Regions from separate parts of the Streptosporangium amethystogenes subsp. fukuiense genome, predicted to be linked through region 1. Evidence: predicted binding sites of a transcription regulator. Region 1 holds the regulator's gene; each other region holds the start of a gene.
What was found. The regulator LexA, encoded in region 1, represses DNA repair genes until DNA is damaged. The targets are predictions, from matches to a motif close to TCGAACANNTGTTCGA.
Positions count from the first base shown of each region.

Region 1 (7,431 bases):
TGCTGGGACGCTGGTTCGGCATCCGGCGACGGGTCGGGCGGCTGATCTCCACGACCTGGATCTCCGGCTCGGCGACGGCCTCCTTCGCCTCGGTCTTCCTGCCGGCGGCCGAGAGGGGCTGGCCGACCTTGCAGTTGTCGCGATAGACCGCGAGGGCTTTCAGGCCGAGCTTCCAGCCCTCCATGTAGACCTGCTCGATGTCCTCGATGGTGGCGGACTCGGGGAGGTTGACGGTCTTGGAGATGGCGCCGGACAGGAACGGCTGGGCCGCGGCCATCATCCGGACGTGCCCCATGGGTGCGATCGCGCGCTCGCCCATGGCGCAGTCGAACACCTCGTAGTGCTCGCGACGCAGGCCGGGGGCGTCGACGACGTGGCCGTGCTCGGCGATGAACTCGACGATCGCCTCGATCTGCTCCTCCTGGTAGCCCAGTTGCCGGAGCGCGCGCGGGATCGTCTGGTTGACGATCTGCATGGAACCGCCGCCGACGAGCTTCTTGAACTTGACCAGGGCGAGGTCGGGCTCGATGCCGGTGGTGTCGCAGTCCATCATCAGGCCGATGGTCCCGGTGGGCGCGAGCAGCGAGGCCTGGGCGTTGCGGTAGCCGTTCTTCTCACCGAGCCTGAGGCACTCGGCCCACTGCTTGGAGGCCTCGTGGTGGATGTCGCCGTCCATCTTCTCGAACGTGCGCAGGGCCTCGTTGGCGTCGTTGTGCTTGCGCATGACCCGCTTGTGCGCGTCGGCGTTGCGGGCGTAGCCGTCGTACGGGCCCACGACCGCGGCCAGTTCCGCGCTGCGGCGGTAGGAGGCGCCGGTCATCAGCGAGGTGATGGCTCCGGCCAGGGCGCGGCCGCCCTCGGAGTCGTAGGCGTGGCCGGTGGCCATGAGCAGCGCGCCGAGGTTGGCGTAGCCGATGCCGAGCTGGCGGTAGGCACGGGTGGTCTCGCCGATCTTCTCGGTCGGGAAGTCGGCGAAGGTGATGGAGACGTCCATCGCGGTGATGATCAGCTCGGTGATCTTCACGAAGTTCGCGATGTCGAAGGTGTCGTCGTCCCTCAGGAACTTCAGCAGGTTGATGCTCGCCAGGTTGCACGAGGAGTTGTCCAGGTGCAGGTACTCCGAGCAGGGGTTGCTGGCGGTGATGCGGCCCGTCTCGGGGCTGGTGTGCCAGTCGTTGATCGTGTCGTCGTACTGGACGCCGGGGTCGGCGCACTCCCACGCGGCCTTGCCCATCTTGCGGAACAGGCTCCTGGCGTCGATCTTCTCGATGACCTCACCGGTGAGCCGGGCACGCAGGCCGAACTCCTCGCCCTTCTCCACCGCGCGCATGAACTCGTCGGAGACGCGCACGGAGTTGTTGGCGTTCTGGTACTGGACGGAGACGATGTCCTTGCCGCCCAGGTCCATGTCGAACCCGGCGTCACGGAGGGCGCGGATCTTGTCCTCCTCGCGCGCCTTGGTCTCGACGAACTCCTCGATGTCGGGGTGGTCGACGTCGAGGACCACCATCTTGGCGGCACGGCGGGTGGCGCCGCCGGACTTGATGGTGCCCGCGGAGGCGTCCGCTCCGCGCATGAAGGAGACCGGGCCGCTGGCGGTGCCGCCGCTGGAGAGAAGCTCCTTGGAGGAACGGATCCTGGAGAGGTTGACGCCGGAACCGGAACCGCCCTTGAAGATCACACCCTCTTCCTTGTACCAGTCGAGGATCGACTCCATCTGGTCGTCGACGGCCAGGATGAAGCAGGCGCTGACCTGCTGCGGCGACGCCGTGCCGACGTTGAACCAGACGGGGGAGTTGAAGCTGAAGACCTGGTTGACCAGAGCGTGCTTGAGCTCGTGGTCGAAGATCTCCACGTCCTCCTCGGCGGCGAAGTAGCCGTGCTCGACCGCCGTACGGGTGTAGACGCCCACCACCCGGTCGATCAGCTGCTTGAGGCTCCACTCCCGCTGCGGGGTGCCGACCGCGCCGCGGAAGTACTTGGTGGTCACGATGTTGGCGGCGTTGACCGACCACGACTCGGGGAACTCGACGCCACGCTGCTCGAAGTTGACCGAGCCGTCGCGCCAGTTGGTCATGACGACGTCGCGGCGCTCCCAGGACAGCTCGTCATAGGGGTGCACGCCTGGGGTGGTGAAGATGCGCTTCATCCTCAGGCCCTTGCGCGGCCGCTTGCTCCCACGTGCCACCGCGCCGGCGGTCTCCGTCATGACTTCCCCCTCCTGGGGCTCCGCGAGCCCTCATATCGGACCACACCAACACGCCGCTCACCCCCGGCGCCCGGGGTCTTTCTCAGTCTTGCTCGCTGGAGCGCCCCGCCCGGAGCTGCTCGATCTCCGCCTCGAAGTCGGCCAGGGTCTCGAATCCCCGGTAGACGGAGGCGAACCGCAGGTACGCCACCTCGTCCAGTTCGCGAAGTGGCCCCAGGATCGCCAGCCCGACCTCGTGGGCCGCGATCTCGGCGCATCCGGTGGCCCGGATGCTCTCCTCGACCCGCTGGCCCAACTGCGCCAGGGAGTCCTCTCCGACGGGGCGCCCCTGGCAGGCCCGCCGGACCCCGGCGATCACCTTGTCCCTGAAGAACGGCTCCGTCACGCCACTGCGCTTGCTCACCATGAGCAGGACCGTCTCCTGCGTGGTGAACCTGCGCCCGCACTCCGGACATGTGCGCCTGCGGCGGATGGCGCCGCCGTCCTCGGTCGCCCTGCTGTCGATGACTCGCGTGTCCGGATGACGACAGAACGGACAGTGCACGCGCGTCGCCTCCTTGAGCTGCGAGAGTGGCTCACCCACCTCACCTGCCCCATGGCGCGCATGACGAGACGCTCGCGCACGCCCCTCGAATAGTCGAGAGGCGGTAATGGAAACACAATCTGTGGTGAAGTGTTGCGGTGCAGCCACTAGATGTTGTGGTCTAACGGTAGAAGTGCGCGACCATGAACGCAAGTTGAAAGGCCCTCGCCACACGAAGTCGCTGATCAGCCGTCACGTCTCGGCGTGTCGCCCCTCGGGCGACGCCCTCCCGCCTCACGCGCCCCTTCCCTCACACGCGCCCCAGACGATATGTCAGGCAGGACCCCTGTCGAACCCTCCCGTACGGCTCGCCCACGCCTTCCCCGAACCCGGCCGGCCAATCCCACGCGCCCCACGGAGCACGCCCCTTCTCAGCGGATGAGGCCCTCGGGGAGGTAGAGCCGGGTTCCGGGCCGGACCTCGGAGCCGGCCAGCCCGTTGAGGTCCATGATGCGGCGGACCGTCCGACCGGCGTCGCCCTCCGGCGCCAGTGCGTCCGCGATCTCCCACAGCGTGTCGCCCGCGTGCACCGTGATCCGGGACAGGCCCTCATGACCTGTCCGCTCGCCCGCCAGGGCCGTGTCGATGCGCCCGCCGAGCCAGAGCGCCCCCAGGGTGAACAGCACGAGCACCGTCACCGCCACGATCCTCCCACGCCGGGTGAGCCGGAGCGGCCGCCCGGCGGTCCGGGGCCGGGCGGCACCCGGGCGGCGGACGCCCGCACGAACCGCTCCCGCCCCAGGCGCCCGCCCCTGCGCCCCCCGGCCAAGCCCCTGACGGGGTCCCTGCCGAGGCCCCTGCCCTCGCCTCCGCCTCACTTCACGCCCGAGTCCCGACGTCGGCTCGCACCCGGCCTCCGGCTCCCGCGGCCGCCCGGCCGCCCGCTCGCGTCCGGGCCGCCCCGGCCCCCTTCCGCCTTCCGGGCTCCGCCCCGCCCCGGCCCCCCTGCCGGATTCCGGCGCGGGAGCGGGCTCCGATCTCGGTGGCGGCACGAGGCGAAGCAGCGGTGCCCCCGGCGATCGCCGCGCGGTCCGGGATCTCGGCACGGTCATGGATCGTGGTGTCGTCGCGGTCGGTTTCACGGTGGCCCCCATCCCCTCGACCTGGCCGAACACATGTCGAAGAAAGATCGGCGAATCGAACACGATGTCGATCGAACTCCCGTACGATGTTGTACACCACGGCGTCGCCGATATCGAGGACATTCGAACAATTGTTTGAATATGATCTTCGGCCGTTGTATGGTCGCTGTGTGCGACACATCAGATACAGACCGGGAGGCGAGGAGTTCGTATGAGCCAGCACAACGAGAACGGTTCGGCCGCCAGCGACCTGGCGGTGCGAAGGCGTGACTCCCTTGGCCTCACCCCCAGGCAGCGGAAGATCCTTGAGGTGATCCGCGACTCCGTGCAGCAGCGCGGTTATCCGCCGTCCATGCGGGAGATCGGTGAGGCGGTGCAGCTCACCAGCACCTCCAGCGTGTCGCACCAGTTGACGGCTTTGCAGCGCAAGGGCTACCTGCGGCGTGACCCGCACCGCCCCCGTGCTCTGGAGGTGCGCCTGCCCGGGGAGCCCGTGCTGTGGGTGGATCCCGACTCCGGCGAGGACGAGACCCCGGTCAGCCGCCCGACCGCCGCCTACGTGCCACTTGTCGGCCGGATCGCCGCCGGTGGTCCGATCCTCGCCGAGGAGAGCATCGAGGACGTCTTCGCCCTGCCCAAGCAGCTCGTCGGCGAGGGCACGCTCTTCCTCCTCCAGGTGACCGGAGACTCGATGATCGAGGCCGCCATCGCCAACGGCGACTGGGTGGTCGTACGCCAGCAGCCGGTGGCCGACAACGGTGACGTGGTCGCGGCGATGATCGACGGCGAGGCCACGGTCAAGACCTTCAAGCGCAGGGACGGCCACGTCTGGCTGGTCCCGCACAACCCCAACTACGACCCGATCCCGGGTGACGAGGCCACCGTGCTCGGCAAGGTCGTGGCGGTCCTCCGCAAGCTCTGAGGCACGCGCCCAAGAACGCACGACACGCCGGGCGACCGGCACCCCGACGTCGGGGTGCCGGTCGCCCGGCGTTTTCTCAGGTGACGGCACGACGAACAGACGACACCGCCCAGGCCGGATGAGCCGACCCCCGGTTCGCCCATGAACGACTCGGGGCGCCCGCCGGACGGGCGCCCCGCTCGAACGTCTACGGGACGATGTTGACCAGCTTGGGCGCGCGCACGATGACCTTACGCGGCGTGCCGCCGGGCAGGAACGCCTGGACCTTCTCCGACGCCAGCGCCAGTGCCTCCAGGTCCGCCTCGGAGATCTCCGGGGAGACCTCCAACCGGTCGCGCACCTTGCCCGCGACCTGGACGACGCAGGTGACGGAGTCCTGGACCAGCAGCGCCGGGTCCGCCGCCGGCCAGCCCGCGTGTGCGACCGAGCCGCTGTGTCCCAGCCGCTCCCAGCCCTCCTCGGCCGCGTACGGCGCGACCAGGGAGAGCATGACCGCCAGCGTCTCCGCGGCCTCCCTGACCGCAGGGTCGGCGGCGCCGGGCCCGGAGTCGATGGCCTTGCGGGTCGCGCTCGTCAGCTCCATCATCCGGGCCACCGCGACGTTGAAGCGGTGCGATTCGACCAGCCTGGTGACCTCGTCGACCGTGCGGTGCACGACCTTACGCAGGTTCAGGTCGCCACCTGCGAAGTCGACGCCGGGAGCGGAGGCCGCCCCCGCCTCGACCATCACGCGGAACGCCCGGGCCAGGAACTTCTGGGACGCGGCCGGCGAGACGTCGGCCCAGTCGATGTCGTCCTCGGGCGGGCCGGCGAAGACGACGGTCAGCCTGACCGCGTCGACACCGTAGGCGTCGATCTGCTCACCCAGGTCGACGCCGTTGCCCAGCGACTTGGACATCGCCTTGCCCTGGTTGATGACCTGCCCCTGGTTCAGCAGGCGGGTGAAAGGCTCGACGAAGTCGACCATGCCCATGTCGTGCAGGACCTTCGTGAAGAACCTGGCGTACAGCAGGTGCAGCACGGCATGCTCGACGCCGCCGATGTACTGGTCGATCGGGCCCCACCTGCGGACGCGCTCGACGTCGAACGGGCCGTCCTCGTAGGAGGGGTCGACGTAGCGCAGGAAGTACCACGAGGAGTCGACGAAGGTGTCCATCGTGTCGGTGTCGCGCCTGGCCGGGCCGCCGCACTTGGGACAGGAGACGTTGACCCACTCCTCGGCCGAGGCCAGCGGGGAGACGCCCTTGGGCGCCAGGGCCTCGCCGCGCATGTCGGGCAGGGTGACGGGCAACTGGTCGTCGGGGACGGGGACCTCGCCGCAGTCGGCGCAGTGGATGATCGGGATCGGGCAGCCCCAGAAGCGCTGGCGGGACAGCAGCCAGTCGCGCAGCCGGAAGTTCACCGTGAAGTGGCCGGTGCCCCGCTCGCTCAGCACCTCGATGATCTTCCTGATCGCGTCGGCCTTGGTCAGGCCGTCCAGCGGGCCGGAGTTGACCATCGCACCGTCCCCGGCGGTGGCGATGCCGGTCTCACCGGGGTCGGCCAGACCGGTGTGCACGACGACCCGTACCGGCAGGTCGAAGGCACGGGCGAAGTCCAGGTCGCGCTGGTCGTGCGCGGGCACGGCCATGATCGCGCCATGACCGTAGTCGGACAGCACGTAGTCGGCCGCCCAGACCGGCATGCGCTCCCCGTTGACCGGGTTGATCGCGTACCGGCCCAGGAAGACGCCGGTCTTCTCCTTCTCGGTGGACAACCGGTCGATGTCGGACAGCTTGGACACCTCAACCCGGTACGCTTCGAACGCCTCGCGCCGGTCGTCGGTGACGATCTCCTCGGCCAGCGGCGCGTCCGGGGCGACCACGAAGAAGGTGGCGCCGTACAGGGTGTCGGGACGGGTGGTGTAGACGGTGACCGGCTCGTCACGGCCCTCGATCACGAAGTTGACGTCGGCGCCCTCGGATCGGCCGATCCAGTTGCGCTGCATGGTCAGCACGCGCTCGGACCAGCCGCCCTCCAGCAGGGCCATGTCGTCCAGCAGCCGGTCGGCGTAATCAGTGATCTTGAAATACCACTGGGTCAGCTCACGGCGGACGACCTCGGCGCCGCAGCGTTCGCACCTGCCGTCCTTGACCTGTTCGTTGGCCAGCACGGTCTGGTCGTTCGGGCACCAGTTGACCAGGCCGCCCTTGCGGTAGGCCAGATCACGCTCGAAGAAGCGGTTGAACAGCCACTGGGTCCATTTGTAGTACGAGGTGTCGCTGGTGTGCAGGCGGCGGGACCAGTCGAAGGAGATCGCGTAGCGCCGATAGGAGTTGGCCTGGGTCTCGATGTTGGCGTAGGTCCACTCCGCCGGGTGCGCGTTGTGCTTGATCGCGGCGTTCTCGGCGGGCAGGCCGAAGGAGTCCCAGCCGACGGGGTGCAGCACGTTGTAGCCGCGCTGGACCCAGTAGCGGGAGATGACGTCGCCCAGGGCGAACACCTCGGCGTGCCCCATGTGCAGGTCGCCCGAGGGGTAGGAGAACATGTCGAGCATGTAGCGCCGCTCACGCGGGTCGGCGGGGTCGTCGGAGGCCCGGAAGGGGTCCAGTTCCTCCCACCTGCGCTGCCACTTGACCTGCAGGGCCTGCGGGTC
Region 1 is NZ_JBHTEE010000001.1:9,955,205-9,962,635, reverse strand. Features, by position in the region: gene ACFQVD_RS44220 (vitamin B12-dependent ribonucleotide reductase) at 1-2,209, opposite strand, end outside; gene nrdR (transcriptional regulator NrdR) at 2,292-2,753, opposite strand; gene ACFQVD_RS44210 (LysM peptidoglycan-binding domain-containing protein) at 3,164-3,430, opposite strand; gene lexA (transcriptional repressor LexA) at 4,086-4,796, shown strand; gene leuS (leucine--tRNA ligase) at 4,984-7,431, opposite strand, start outside.

Region 2 (7,431 bases), 5.9 Mb from region 1:
GCCTGCCCGCCGGGGCGGTGGAGAGGCGGAACGGTTGTGGGGCCGGTGCGAGACACGACACCTCCGGGTTTCGCGCGACTGGTCATGAGGCAGGAAACCCAATCTATGAAAGTTGGGATCCTCCGGCTTCGGCGCCGGGACGAGGTCAAGTAATGAGATTAACGGTCTAAGGGGATATTTCGATCTAGAAGAACGGTTGTTCCGCGTGAAGGTCACTCCGTGGGCGGCCGCGATCTGATCGGGCATCCGAGCGGCCGGGTCGGTATCCTTGCCCCATGGCTCTGGGTCGCCCGTCCGTTCTTCCAGATCGTGTCGCCACCGTCCGCGAACTCCTCGCCGCCGGTGCCCACTCGTTCTCCTTCGAGTTCTCCCCCCCGAAGACCGATGAGGGAGCGCGCCAGCTCTGGCGTGCCGTCCGCGAGCTGGAGGCGCTACAACCCACCTTCGTCTCCGTCACCTACGGTGCCGGAGGCAGCACCCGCGACCGCACCGTCGACATCGTCGAGCGGATCGCCCATGAGACCACGCTGACCCCGGTCGCCCACTTCACGGCCGTCAACCACTCCATCCGCGAGCTGCGCCACCTGGTCGGCCGGTTCGCCGGGGCGGGCGTTCGCAACATCCTCGCCGTGCGGGGCGACCCGCCGGGCGACGTGACGGGCGAGTGGGTGCGCCACCCCGAGGGCGTCCTGTACGCCGAGGAACTGGTCAGGCTCATCCGCCAGTCCGGCGACTTCTGCGTGGGCGTGGCCGCCTTCCCCTACAAGCACCCCAGGTCGCGCTCGATCGAGTCCGACACCGAGTACTTCGTACGCAAGTGCCGGGCGGGCGCCGACTACGCGATCACCCAGATGTTCTTCCGCGCGGACGACTACCTGCGGCTCCGTGACCGGGTGGCGGCCAGCGGCTGTGACACACCGATCATCCCGGGCATCATGCCCGTCACGCAGATGAGCACCATCGCCAGGTCGGAGCAGCTCTCCGGCGCGCCGTTCCCGCCCGAGGTGGCCGAGAGGTTCGCGGCCGTCGCCGACGACCCGGCCGCCGTGCGCAGCCTGGGCATCGAGCTCGCCGCCGAGCTCTGCCAGACCCTGCTCGACGAGGGCGCGCCCGGCATCCACTTCATCACCTTCAACCGCTCCAGCGCGACCCGCGAGGTCTTCCAGGCGCTTGACCACACGCCGAAGGCCCCTTCGCTGGGGGGCTGAGCGGGAAGTCTCCCGCTGGGCGGCTCAGCCGTCCAGCGGAAGGACCGCCCCGAGGATCGCGTAGCGCTCGTGCCCGCCGGGGAAGACGAACTGTGTGAGCAGGTCCGCGAAGCCGAGGCTCCGGTAGAGGTGCCGGGCCGCGGTGGGCCGGTCACGGGTGGACAGCACGGCGGTGCGCTCCAGGCGGCCCGCGCATATTCCCATGATCATTGACCGTCCGATGCCCTTGCCCTGGTAGTCGGGGCGGACGTGGATCTCGGCGAGCTCCAGTGCGTCGCCCAGCCAGCCGCGGGCGCTGCCCTCGCCGTGCTTCTCGGCGAGGGCCCGCCGGACCACGTCGTGCCACCACTGGCCGGAGACTCCGTGGAAACCGTAGGCGATGCCTATCGGGGTGCCGTCGGAGAGCTCGGCGAACAGGCAGGTGAAGGCGGGGTTGGTGGCGTGGCTCCCCATGATCGCCTTGCGACCGGCGATCTGGTCGGCGGGCGGGTTCATCGCCTCGGTGTAGACGTCAAGGACCGCGTCCAACCGGAGCGTGAACTCGTCGGGGCCGATCCGTCGCAGTCCGATCACGCGTCGCACCCTAGCAGGGAGGACATGACGCGGGTCATCGCCGGATCGCGGTCACTCGACCTCGACGGGGACTCCGCCGGTGATGCGGACGAGCTCGTCGAAGGAGGTCGGGAAGACGGTGTGCGGGTGGCCGGCGGCGGCCCAGACGACGTCGTACTTGCCCAGCCAGGTGTCGACCAGCGTCCTGACCGGGGCGGGGTGGCCGACCGGGGCGACGCCGCCGATGACCTGGCCGGTGGCCGCCCGCACGAAGGCGGGGTCGGCGCGCTTCACCTTCGCCACACCGGCCGTCCCGGCGATCAGGTCGGTGTCGACCCGGTGGGCTCCGCTGGTCAGTACCAGGAGCGGCTCGCCGTCGGCGTCGAATATCAGGCTGTTGGCGATGGCGCCGACCTCGCAGCCGAGCTGCGCGGCGGCGCTGGCGGCGGTCGGGGTGGCCTCGGCGAAGGTGACGATCTCGCCGGGGACGGCGTGCTCACGGAGCACGGCGGCGACTTTCTCAACGTTCGGATGCAACTTTTCTGGCACCTGGCCACTCTAAACGGGTTGACCGTTGATTTCCGCTTCATAACCGGTCGCTTGCACGGGGAACCCGTGCGCTATGGTCCCTTGACCTGATCCATAGTGATATGAGGAGTTGATGGAAAGTGGGGGTTGGACAGCGGCTGGGAGCGGCCGCGCTGATGACGGCGGGGGCCGTGCTCCTCTCTTCCGTGGGCGTCACCCTTTCCGCGGGCGTCGCCGAGGCCCAGGCCGCGGTCTCGGCCGCGCCGGCCGTCGCGACGAGGACCGAGGCGTCCCGGTTCGTCGCACCGGGCAAGACGCTCAGGCTCGGCGCGAAGGGCGCCCCGGTGAAGGCGCTCCAGGAGAGGCTGGCCGAGCTCGGCTACGCCCCGGGCAGGATCGACGGCCGCTACGGCGGTGCGACCCTGACCGCGATCTGGGCCTTCCAGAAGGTCAACGGCATCTCGCCGACCAGCACGGTGGCGCGCAGGACCTGGCAGGCCCTGGAGAGTCCGCTGGCGCCGAAGGTGCTCGTCCCCGGGGGTAAGCCGACCCGGGTGGAGGTGAACCTCGCCACCCAGGTGATGGTCCTCTACGTCGACGGCGCGGTGCGGCTGATCAGCCACACCTCCTCGGGCAGTGGGATCGCCTACTGCGAGACGGCCACCTGGGAGGGAAAGACCCAGCGGTTCTGCGGCGACGCCCGCACGCCGACGGGCGACTACAAGACCACCTGGCGCAGGGACGGCTGGCACAAGTCCTACCTGGGCCAGCTCTACAACCCGATCTTCTTCAACGGCGGCATCGCCTTCCACGGCGCGCTGTCGGTGCCGCTGGCACCCGCCTCCCACGGCTGTGTCCGGTTGCCGATGCACGTGGCGGAGGTCCTTCCCGGTCTGCTCGGCACCGGGGTGCCGGTGCACGTCCGGGGCAGGTTCGCCCGGTAGCGCGGCGGATCGGGCGAACCGGCGGGCGGATCGGCGCTCGGCGAGCGGAGGCCCCGGGAGACGGAGATCTCCCGGGGCCTCCGTCATGTCTGTCATATCGGAAGATCGAACTTTTGTTCGCTGTTTTACTTGACAGTATTAGTGGTCGAATTTATGTTCGATGTAATGACGCGGGTCTGGTAACCCGTGTCCAGGGTGGTCGGCCGGATCCACGTCGTCGGAGGAGACGATCGGGCCCAGGTCGGGGCGGACGGGGAGAGGGGAAGCTCCTCGTCCGGCCACCCGGTGGATTTGTCGGTGGGGTCTGCGAATGTTGACACCGCCGGTGAAAACGCCGGGAGCCGCTTGCGACCAAGGAGGCTGACGCACATGACCCCTCGGCTCGGCGATTCCGGTGGGCCCCGACTCTCCCCCACGGTGCGAGCGCACCTCACAGACGCGCGTGACTGCCTCGAAGAGGCCGCCGCCGCCCGGACCTCCGCCGCTCGTTATGTCGCGGCCCACCTCGCGGCGCTCAGGGCGGCCGCCGCCGTCCTGGCCGCGCGACCCCGTCCCATGCAGGGCCGCAGGCGCAGGCTGCGCAGCGCCTGGGAGTTGCTCCCCGAGGCCGAGCCCCGGCTGGCCGAGTGGGCGCCCTACTTCGAGACGAGCGCGGCCAAGCGGGCCGCCGCCGAGGCGGGGCTGACCCGCACGGTGTCGTCGCGAGACGCCGAGGAGCTCATCTCCGAGGCGGAGCGCTTCGTCGTCGAGGTCGAGAACCTGCTCGGGGTGCCGGCGCAACCCGTGCTCCCCGGCCACGTCCCCCTGGCGGGCTAGGGTTCCTCTCCGTCCTGGCGAGGGTCGGCCGGACGGTGTCGCGGTGACCGTCGACGACGCGGGGGGCGCCGTCCGGCCGGCCTCGGCGGGCAGGACCCGCGGCGGTCTACGCCGCCGAGGAGTTCTCCTGGACGGCGCGGTGGCGCAGCAGGAGCATGGCGGCGTCGTCGCCCAGCGGTCTGCCCACGTGCTGGAGCAGGTCCGCGCGGAGCGCGTCCAGCGACCCCTGAGGGTCGTCCTCACCGTCCAGCAGGTGCGCCCGCTCCGGCAGCGGGTAGAACTCGCCGAACCCGTTGCGCGCCTCGATGACCCCGTCGGTGTAGAAGAGGACCTGGTCTCCCGGCTCGAAAGGGATGTGGTGCGGCTGCGGCTTGCTGGCCTGTAGTGCGCTCATGCCCAGCGGCAGGGCCTCATCCGGCGGGTCGGCGAACCAGATCGTGCCCTCGGCGTCCAGCACCATGGGCGGGGGGTGGCCGCAGTTGATGACGGCGATGGTGGAACCGCCACGGATCTCGGCCAGCACGGCGGTCACGAACTGCTCGCCGGACAACTCGCGGGTCAGTGCCTTCTCCAGCCGTGCCACGACGCCCTGGAGCTTCTTCTCGTCGTGGGCCGCCTCCCGGAAGGCGCCGAGCACCACGGCCGCGGTCTCCACCGCTTCCAGGCCCTTGCCCTGCACGTCTCCCACGATGATCCGGACCCCGTGCGGGGTGGTGACGACCTCGTACAGGTCACCGCCGATCCTGGCCTCGGCCGTGGCGGAGGTGTACGAGACGGCCACGCCTATGCCGGGACCGGCGCGGCGGGGCACAGGGCGCAGCAGCACCCGCTGGGCGGCCTCGGCCACCGAGCGCACGTCGGCGAGCTGGCGTTCGTGGCGCAGCCGCCCGGCGCTGGCCAGCACGCTGGCCACGGTGACGCCGAGGATGGCGAACATGGTGATGTTGGTACGCGGTGTCCAGAGGATGTCGTTGTAGAGGCCGAGCGCGACGCACAGCACCAGGGCGACGACGCCGATCACGGTGGTGCGGGCCAGGCCGCAGGCCACACTGGCGAAGGCCGGGCCGAGGGCGAGCAGCGGGAGAAGGCCGGACGTGGGGCCCGAGCCGAAGTCGATCACGGCCACCACGGCCATGACGACGAACGGCAGCAGCTTCAGGGTGTCCTGAGTCCCGGTGGTGCCGATCGACGCCAGCAACCGCAGGAAGGTGCGCGTCTTGGTCGATCCCAGCGACACCATGACCGAGTGGAGGCGGCTTTTTGGGCGCGGCCGAGAGTGATCGAGCCGATCATCTCCCGAAGTCATGTCCACCGTATCTCGCCAATCGAATGTTTGCCTTTTCCTACCACAGTGGCCGTGGGCCGGGGCGGAATGCAGCCAACGTTCTGCTGAGAGCAAGATTTTTCGGGGCGGGGCGGGGTGGGCACGCCGGTTCCGGCGCACCCACGACCGGTCAGACGGTCAGAAGGACTCGACGGCGCGGCGCGCCTCGGGGTCCAGGACTCCCCAGCCGATGAGCTCCTCGGTGAGCTCGCTGGGGGACTTGTCATAGATCACGGCAAGGGAGCGGAGGTCCTCCTGGCGGATGGACAGCACTTTGCCGTTGTAGTCGCCGCGCTGGCTCTGGATGGTGGCCGCGTAGCGGGCAAGCGCACCGGCCTTCTCCTTGGGGAGCTGGGCAAGGCGCTCAAGATCGATCACAAGTTTCGGTGTCGGGCCCAGCGGGCTGGGGGCAGCCCCTCCGGGCAGCAACTCCGAGACCGGCACCCCGTAGAAATCGGCCAGCTCGGCAAGCTTCTGCACGGTGACGGCACGGTCGCCACGCTCGTAGGAGCCCACGACGACCGCCTTCCAGCGCCCGCGGGACTTCTCTTCGACTCCATGCAGGGACAGGCCCTGCTGGGTGCGAATGGCGCGGAGTCGTGCACCCAGCGACTTGGCGTACTCAGACGGCATGGTGTGGCCCCCCGGCTCTGTATGTACTGCTCTCAACTTGATTGTGCTACCTCGCAACTTATGCCCCGGTCACCGGGTTGGCGCCCGGGGAGGCGTCTTCGATGACCGGTGCGTCAGGGTTCACCCGATAACGCCACGAGGTGTGGTTACGGACAGTGACGGTAAAGCTGTGGGCGCCTAAGGTCAAGCTGATTGGAAAAAAGATGTCGAATCCGGTCCGATGTGGTCCGCCTCAAACGCGGTAGTTGTCCTACCGTGCATCGCGAAACCTCTAGTTTTTACGGGATTTTCGCTGGATTCTGGCTTCTTCCGGAGGATTCGGGCAACATCATCTTCGGGTGCGGCGACAAGAGTATGATCTTCGACGACGCGGCCGGGAGGAATACCCGGTGCGACGATCCCGTCCATCCGGACGGTGCGGATCGGCGGTGTGCCCGCATGCCGGTCGAGGCTCGCCGGTGCCGTCTCCGCGGCGGCCCGCCGGCGGCCGCCTGCCTCGCCCGACGCCCCGATCGGGACGCGGGCGGCGGAGGCGGGCGAGCCGGGCTCCTCACCTCGGCGGTGCCTTTCGTGGCGGCGATCCGCCCGGCCGCCGGGAGGGCTCAGACGCCGTCGCGTTCCAGCGGGCAGCTCATGCAGCGCGGGCCGCCCCGGCCCCTGCCGAGCTCGCTGCCCCGGATCGTGATGACCTCTATCCCGTTGCGGCGCAGGTGGTTGTTGGTGGTGGTGTTGCGCTCGTAGGCCACGACCACGCCGGGTCGCAGGGCCAGCACGTTACAGCCGTCGTCCCACTGCTCCCGTTCGGAGGCGTACACGTCCTGTGTCGCGCTGAGGACCTTGATGTCGTCCAGGCCGACGGCCCGCGCGATGGCTCTGTGCATGTCCTCGGGGGGATGGTCGGTGATCTTGAGTTCCTTCTCGTTGTCGCCGGGCTCGACGGTGTAGGAGGGCAGCATGCCCAGCCCCGCGAACTTGGTGAACACCCCGACGTCCACGTTGGTCATCACCGTGTCCAGGTGCATGAAGGCCCGCGCCTTCGGCATGTCCAGCGCGACGATCCTGGTCGCGGCGCCCTTCGCGAACAGGCTCCGCGCGAGCATCTCGACAGCCTGCGGCTGGGTGCGCTCGCTGATCCCCACCAGCACCGCGCCCCGGCCGATGACGAGCACGTCGCCGCCCTCGATGGTGGCCGGAGCCGCGGGGATGCCGGGCATCCAGACGTGGTAGCCGCCCTCCTCGGGCCGGTCGTAGCCGGAGGCGAAGGCGGGGTGGTAGCGGTAGATCGCCTCCATGTTGACCGTCTCGCGGCGGCGGGCCTTCTTCCTCATCGCGTTGATCGAGACGCCGTCGTAGATCCAGCAGGAGGTGTCGCGGGTGAACAGGTGGTTGGGCAGCGGGGGCAGGACGAAGTCGTCCGGCCTGAGCG
Region 2 is NZ_JBHTEE010000001.1:4,097,442-4,104,872, reverse strand. Features, by position in the region: gene metF (methylenetetrahydrofolate reductase [NAD(P)H]) at 276-1,208, shown strand; gene ACFQVD_RS17300 (GNAT family N-acetyltransferase) at 1,233-1,781, opposite strand; gene ACFQVD_RS17295 (YbaK/EbsC family protein) at 1,833-2,309, opposite strand; gene ACFQVD_RS17290 (L,D-transpeptidase family protein) at 2,429-3,232, shown strand; gene ACFQVD_RS17285 (SAV_6107 family HEPN domain-containing protein) at 3,602-4,048, shown strand; gene ACFQVD_RS17280 (PP2C family protein-serine/threonine phosphatase) at 4,155-5,288, opposite strand; gene bldD (transcriptional regulator BldD) at 5,511-6,005, opposite strand; gene ACFQVD_RS17270 (arginine deiminase) at 6,608-7,431, opposite strand, start outside.
Region 2: a site for LexA is predicted at 3,338-3,353, ahead of ACFQVD_RS17285 (SAV_6107 family HEPN domain-containing protein). Genes of this name have one in related genera too.

Region 3 (7,431 bases), 6.6 Mb from region 1:
CCTCGTCGATGGAGCTCTTCTCGAACTTCAGCGGAAGTGCGCCGTACTTGAGCTGGTTGGCCAGCTCGTCGGCGCTCACCTGGGTGAAGTTGCCGGAGATCTGCGCACGGCCGCCGGTGATCGGCTCCTGGATGACGGGCGCGGAGATGACCATGCCGTCGAGGACCATGGCGATCTGGTTGCGGGGGGCCTGCGAGTTGAAGGCGGTGGTGGTGACCTTCGACCACTGGTCGGGGCCCTGGCCCTTGAAGGAGAGCTGGACGAGCCACTCGCCGGTGGTCTGGTCGACGCCCGAGGACGCGCTGTCGATCGAGGTGCCGGTCACGGCCGCCTTGTCGAGGATGAACTTGGTGCTGCCGTCGGTGCTGCAGCCCACGTACTGCTTGTCCGGCGCGTCCTGAGCCCCTCGGTTCGTCTGCTTGGCGCAGTCGAGCGTCTGGAACTCCTTGAGGGCCGCCGGGTCGATCCCGGTGGGGTCGACGCCCGCCATGGGATCGTCGGCCGCCGTCGGCGGGGCTGTCGGCGGGGCCGTCGGCGCGGCGCTGCCGTTACCCGGCTTGGAAGACTGGTCGCCGGGTTGAGCAGGCTCCGTAGAGGACTCGGAGCCGGCTCCCGGGCTTGGCTTGAGCAGCCCCGACGACAGGGCGCGCCCGGCGGGCGAGGTGTTCGTGTCGGGGGCGGCCGTCGCGGACGGCTTCGGCGCCGCGGAGTCGGTGGGCCTGGGCGCCCTGGTCCCCTTGCCCCCGGAGGTGGTGGGCGAGGGAGACGGCGTCGGCGCCTGGGTAGCCAGCTCTCCGGGGGGCGGAGGCGATCCGGCCCCGATCGCCAGCACCTGGCGGAACCGCAGTTCCGCAGTGGTGCCGACCAGCTTGACGACTTCCTCCTGGCCAACTCCGGGGACGGAGATGACGATGTTGTCACCGGACTTGGCGACCTCGGCGTCGGAGATGCCGCTGCCGTTCACCCGCTCGCGGATGATGTTCACCGCCAGGTCGAGACTCTCCTGGGAGGGAGCGCTTCCGTTCGGGGTGATGGGCTGCAGCGTCACTGTCGTGCCGCCGGCGAGGTCGAGGCCATATTCCGGGGTGTACGCCTTGTTGAGGAGCATCACCCCTCCCATGGCGAGAATGATCGCCAGAAGCAGCAGGAGCATGCGCCCCGGTTTGCTCTGGCCGCTGGTCGGTCGGGCCACTGGTCGACTTTCGGTTATAGGGGATTGGTGGTGAACCTACTCACAGTTTCTTGCTCGCCGAGTCGCGCTCTTCGCTCTGCTGCTCGGCGGTCTCCGCGACGTCGTGGTCGGCGGGCTTGACATCCTCCTCCACATCGTCGACGGGAACCAGGACGCGGCCGATCGCCGCCTTCACCCAGCGGGTCTCCACGCCGGGGGCGATCTCCAGGATCACGTCGTCGGCGTCGATGGCCACCACGGTCCCGAAAAGACCCGTCGTGGTCATGACACCGGTGCCCGGCGCGAGGCTGTTCTGCATCTTGACCTGCTCCTGCTGCCGCTTACGCTGCGGCCGGATCAGCAGGAAGTAGAAAACCACGACCATGAGAGCGATCATGATCAGACTTGAATAGCTGCCGCCCACAGGGCCGCTCCTTCTCTTGAGAATGACCGGCGTGAAACCGGACGTCATATACGACCATGCCGCTCAGCACGTCAGCCTACACAGCCAGCCAAGGCTCGGAGTTTAGGCGAGTTGTTAGAAGCACGGCAACGAAGTCACGATTCGGCACGCAGGGAAGTTCCCATTTCGATACAGTTGTCATCTATCTGTGATCAACCTTGTACGTCTCCCCTACCGATGCACAACGCTAGATTTGCTCGGCATCATCCCCAAGATCGATGAGAAGCGAGGCACCGAAGGCGTCCGGCGGGGGCACCAGCCCCAGATGGGTCCAGGCCGCGGCGGTCGCGACCCGGCCACGGGGGGTGCGGGCCAGCAGGCCCTGCCGCACCAGGAACGGCTCGGCGACCACCTCGACCGTCTCCGGCTCCTCCCCCACCGCGACCGCCAGCGTCGACAGCCCCACCGGGCCACCGCCGAACTTGCGCAGCAGCGCTCCGAGCACCGCCCGGTCGAGCCTGTCGAGCCCCTCGGCGTCGACCTCGTAGAGGTTGAGCGCGGCGGAGGCGACGTCCCTGGTGATGACGCCTTCCGCGCGCACCTCGGCGAAGTCGCGGACCCTGCGCAGCAGGCGGTTGGCGATACGGGGCGTACCCCGCGAGCGGCCGGCGATCTCGGTGGCGGCGTCGTCCGGCAGCGTCACGCCCAGCAGGCGCGAGGAGCGGTGCAGCACCTCCTCCAGTTCGGCGACCCCGTAGAAGTCCATGTGCGCGACGAAGCCGAAGCGGTCACGCAGCGGCGCGGGAAGCATGCCGGCCCTGGTGGTGGCCCCGACCAGGGTGAACGGGGCGATCTCCAGCGGGATCGCGGTCGCCCCCGGCCCCTTGCCCACCACGATGTCGACGCGGAAGTCCTCCATCGCCAGATAGAGCATCTCCTCGGCGGGCCTGGCCATGCGGTGGATCTCGTCGATGAACAGGACCTCGCCCTCCGAGAGGGTCGACAGGATCGCCGCGAGGTCACCGGCCCGCTCGAGCGCGGGCCCCGAGGTGATCCGGAGCGGCACGGAGAGCTCGGTCGCAATGATCATGGAGAGGGTCGTCTTGCCCAGCCCGGGACCGCCGCTCATCAGCACGTGGTCCGGCGGCCGGTTGCGCCGCAGCGCGCTCTGCAGCACCAGGGACAACTGCTCGCGCACCCGTGCCTGGCCGATGAACTCATCGAGCCGCTTGGGCCGCAGCGCCGCCTCGATGTTCCTCTCGTCGCCCTCGGCGTCCGGCGACACCAGATCCCGTTCGAAACTCACGCCGTCCCACCTCCGCTCACCGTACGGCGGAGGCGCCCACGCTCCGGCCGCCGCGCCTTCGCCGTCGAGCCTCTCATCGCGTGCTCAGCGCGCTGAGTGCCGCCTTGAGCAGCGCCGCCACCTGCGGGGTGCGGCCCTCGGCCAGTTCGGCCTCGGCCCGGGGCTCGACGGCGGCGACCGCCTCGTCCGCGTCCCGTACCGAGTAACCCAGGCCGACCAGGCCGGAGTGGACCTGATTGCGCCAGACGGGCGCGGCGGCGCGGCCGTTGAGCGCGGCGTTGACCGCCTCCTCGGGCGTGCCGAGCTTGCCCTTGAGATCGACGATGATCCGCTGGGCGCCTTTCGGGCCCACCCCGGGGACCCTGGTCAGCGCCTTGACGTCGGCGGTGGCCACGGCCACCCTGAGCGCGTTGGGGGTGTGCACGGCCAGCATCGCCAGGGCGACCTTGGGGCCGACCCCGTTGGCCGTCTGCAGCATCTCGAAGATCCCGCGCTCGTCGTCGGTGGCGAAGCCGAACAGCGTCAGCGACTCCTCGCGGACCACCAGCGAGGTGGCCAGCCGGGCCTCCTCGCCTGTTCTGAGCGTCGCCAGCGTGCCCGGCGTGCAGTGCACGAGCACTCCCACCCCGCCCACCTCGACGACCGCCCCGTCGGGGGCGATCACGGTCACCTGTCCTCGCACCGAGGCGATCACTTCGTGGTTCCTCTCGGGTATCCGGCCCTGCCCCGGCCGCGGAAGTAGGCCGCGGCGGTCGTGCCGGGGCCGCTCGCGGCCTTCGCCGCGGCCTCGGCCAGCCTGCTCTGGGCTCCGCCCCGCCACACGTGGCAGATCGCGAGGGCGAGCGCGTCGGCGGCGTCGGCGGGCTTGGGCATGGCGTCCAGCCGCAGCAGCCGGGTCACCATCGTGCCGACCTGCTGCTTGTCGGCCGTGCCGCTGCCGGTGATCGCCGCCTTGACCTCGGACGGCGTGTGCAGGGCGACCGGCAGCCCCCTGCGGGAGGCGCACAGGATCGCCACGGCGGAGGCCTGCGCGGTGCCCATCACCGTCCTGAGGTTGTGCTGGGCGAAGACCCGTTCCACGGCCACCGCGTCGGGTTCGAGCTCGTCGAGCCACTGCTCTATGCCGGCCTCGATCGCCACCAGCCGGGCGCCGATCTCGTCGTCGGCGGGGGTTCGGACCACCCCGACCTTGACCAGGCTCAGCGGCGCGCCCGGTCTCCCCTCGACGGCGCCGAGCCCGCATCGGGTAAGCCCGGGATCGACCCCCATGACCCGCAGTTCGGGCAATCGCACCGGCACGCCTCCGCTCACCGAACACCTGTTCGGTGCCAGACTCTACCGCCTGGGAGCACGTCGCGCACGGCCCTCGCGGGGCCCGCGGGAAGTGTCAGCGGCGGTCACCGCCCGGAGTTCCGCGACGGGAACGCCGAGCGCGAGATCACGCGTCGAGCTTCTCCATGACCTCGTCGGAGACGTCGAAGTTGGCCCAGACGTTCTGCACGTCGTCACTGTCCTCAAGGGCGTCGATCAGCCTGAAGACCTTGCGGGCGCCGTCCTCGTCGAGCGGGACGTTCATCGTCGGCATGAAGCCGGACTCGGCCGAGTCGTAGTCGATCCCGGCCTCCTGCAGGGCCTTGCGGACCGGCACGAGGTCGGTGGCCTCGGAGACGACCTCGAACTGGTCCCCCAGGTCGTTGACCTCCTCGGCGCCCGCGTCGAGGACCGCGGTCAGCACGTCGTCCTCACCCAGCTCGCCCTTGGGGACGAGCACGACGCCCTTGCGGTTGAACATGTAGGACACCGAACCCGGGTCGGCCAGCGAACCGCCGTTGCGGGTCAGCGCGACACGGACCTCGGAGGCCGCCCGGTTGCGGTTGTCGGTGAGGCACTCGATCAGCACCGCGACGCCGCCGGGGGCGTAGCCCTCGTACATGATGGTCTGCCAGTCGGCGCCGCCGGCCTCCAGGCCGCCACCGCGCTTGCGGGCGCGCTCGATGTTGTCGATCGGAACCGAGCTCTTGCGCGCCTTGGTGATGGCGTCGTACAGCGTCGGGTTGCCGTCCGGATCGGGGCCGCCCGTCCGTGCCGCGACCTCGATGTTCTTGATGAGCTTGGCGAACAGCTTGCCGCGCTTGGAGTCAAGCGCCGCCTTCTTGTGCTTCGTCGTCGCCCATTTGGAGTGGCCGGACATCCCCTAGAGCTCCCTCACCATCTCAGCGAAATATGAATGCACACCAACATCCCCGGTAATCTCCGGGTGGAAGGATGTGGCGAGCAGCGGTCCTTGACGGACCGCGACGATCCTATCTCCAGGTTCGGCCAACGCCAGCACTTCGACCCCCGAACCCACGGATTCCACCCAGGGGGCGCGAATGAAGACCGCCCGCATGGCACCGCGGCCGGCGAAGTCGATGTCGGCCTCGAAGGAGTCGACCTGGCGGCCGAAGGCGTTGCGCCGGACGACCATGTCGATGCCGCCGATCGTCTGCTGGCCCTCGATGCCGCCCTCGATCCGGTCCGCCAGCATGATCATGCCGGCGCAGGAGCCATAGGCGGGCATACCCGCCTTGATCCGCATCCGGAGCGGTTCGAGCAGTTCAAAGGTCTCGGCGAGCTTCCACATCGTGGTGGACTCGCCGCCCGGGATGACGAGGCCGTCGACCGCCTCCAGCTCGTGGGGGCGCCGTACCGCGACCGCTCTGGCGCCCACGGCCTCCAGCGCGCGCACGTGCTCACGCACGTCGCCTTGGAGCGCGAACACGCCGATCGTGGGGACGATGGTCACCAATGGTCCTTCCCCTGGAAATGAAACAGCCTTTTTAGGGTATGGCCACCTCCCAGATCACCCCAAACTGGTTCATAGCCAGCCTTGGGCCTTCCTGGCCGGCCCTTCTACCGCCAGAGAGGCGGCCTCCGTCGAGGAGGCCGCCTCTCCGCCGGTTTCCCTGGGTTCCGCTACCAGCCGCGCTCGGCCAGCCGGTGCGGGGCCGGGATGTCGTCGACGTTGATGCCGACCATGGCCTCGCCCAGACCACGGGAGACCTTCGCGATGACGTCGGGGTCGTCGTGGAAGGTGGTGGCCTTGACGATCGCGGCGGCGCGCTCGGCGGGGTTGCCGGACTTGAAGATGCCCGAGCCGACGAACACGCCCTCGGCGCCGAGCTGCATCATCATCGCGGCGTCGGCCGGGGTGGCGATGCCACCGGCGGTGAACAGCACGACCGGCAGCTTGCCGGTCTTGGCGACCTCGGCCACCAACTCGTACGGCGCCTGGAGCTCCTTGGCCGCGACATAGAGCTCGTCGGCGGGCAACGAGGTCAGGCGCTTGATCTCGCCCCTGATCTTGCGCATGTGGGTGGTGGCGTTGGAGACGTCGCCGGTGCCCGCCTCACCCTTGGAGCGGATCATCGCCGCGCCCTCGGTGATGCGGCGCAGCGCCTCGCCCAGGTTGGTCGCGCCACAGACGAAGGGCACGGTGAACTGCCACTTGTCGATGTGGTTGGCGTAGTCGGCCGGGGTGAGCACCTCGGACTCGTCGATGTAGTCGACCCCGAGCGACTGGAGCACCCGGGCCTCGACGAAGTGGCCGATGCGCGCCTTGGCCATGACCGGGATCGAGACGGCGGCGATGATGCCGTCGATCATGTCGGGGTCGCTCATCCTGGAGACGCCGCCCTGGGCGCGGATGTCGGCGGGTACCCGTTCGAGGGCCATGACGGCCACGGCACCGGCGTCCTCGGCGATCTTGGCCTGCTCGGCGTTGACGACGTCCATGATGACGCCGCCCTTGAGCATCTCTGCCATGCCGCGCTTGACCCGGGCGGTTCCGGTGACGGTGGTATCGCTGACTTCGGGCGTGCTGCTGGACACGGTCTCTACCTCACGACGGCTGCGGATCACGGGCCGCCCGCGCCGGACGGCCACTACGCTTCCATCGTAGGCGCTGGGCAGGATGCCCCCTACACGCCGTCTTGTCGTTCTTAGCTGATCTTCTTGAACATCATGTAGCACTCGCGCGTCAGGGAATGACGGGTTTGGCGGAGGCCAGCGCGATCCAGACCTGACCGGGAGCGAAGTTCATCGGCTCCCCCGTCTCCGTGGTGAAGACGGTGCCGTCCTTCTCCGTCTCCCGTGACCAGCGGGCCTTGAACGCCTGCCCGTCGCGGAGCACGATCGCCCTGCCCTTGCCCGTGCTGTGCACCAGCGGCGTGTAGCTCTGGTTCTTGTCGTGAAACTCCGAGCGCTCCGTCTTGGTGTACTGCACGACGATCGTGGGCGCGCCGAGCTGACCGCCCTCGGCCGCCATGTCCTTCTTGCCGTCCTGCCAGATCAGCCACTTGCCCGCCGCCTGCGACCAGGCGAAGGTGAAACGGGCCGCCGGGTACTTCACGCTGTACGCCTTCCGCGGCACGCCGCCCTCGGGGGCGTCGCCGAAGGTGAGTCCGATGTCCTTGGCCCTGCTCGCCTTGGGCGCCTCGGTCAGCAGCTGCCTGGTGTTGGCGAACAGGTTGTAGGGGGCGAAGCGTCCTTCCTGCCGGAAATAGGCGCCCG
Region 3 is NZ_JBHTEE010000001.1:3,376,479-3,383,909, forward strand. Features, by position in the region: gene secD (protein translocase subunit SecD) at 1-1,153, opposite strand, end outside; gene yajC (preprotein translocase subunit YajC) at 1,233-1,568, opposite strand; gene ruvB (Holliday junction branch migration DNA helicase RuvB) at 1,822-2,880, opposite strand; gene ruvA (Holliday junction branch migration protein RuvA) at 2,954-3,574, opposite strand; gene ruvC (crossover junction endodeoxyribonuclease RuvC) at 3,571-4,158, opposite strand; gene ACFQVD_RS14770 (YebC/PmpR family DNA-binding transcriptional regulator) at 4,319-5,071, opposite strand; gene pdxT (pyridoxal 5'-phosphate synthase glutaminase subunit PdxT) at 5,075-5,665, opposite strand; gene pdxS (pyridoxal 5'-phosphate synthase lyase subunit PdxS) at 5,836-6,750, opposite strand; gene ACFQVD_RS14785 (DUF3048 domain-containing protein) at 6,899-7,431, opposite strand, start outside.
Region 3: a site for LexA is predicted at 4,191-4,206, ahead of ruvC (crossover junction endodeoxyribonuclease RuvC). Genes of this name have one in related genera too.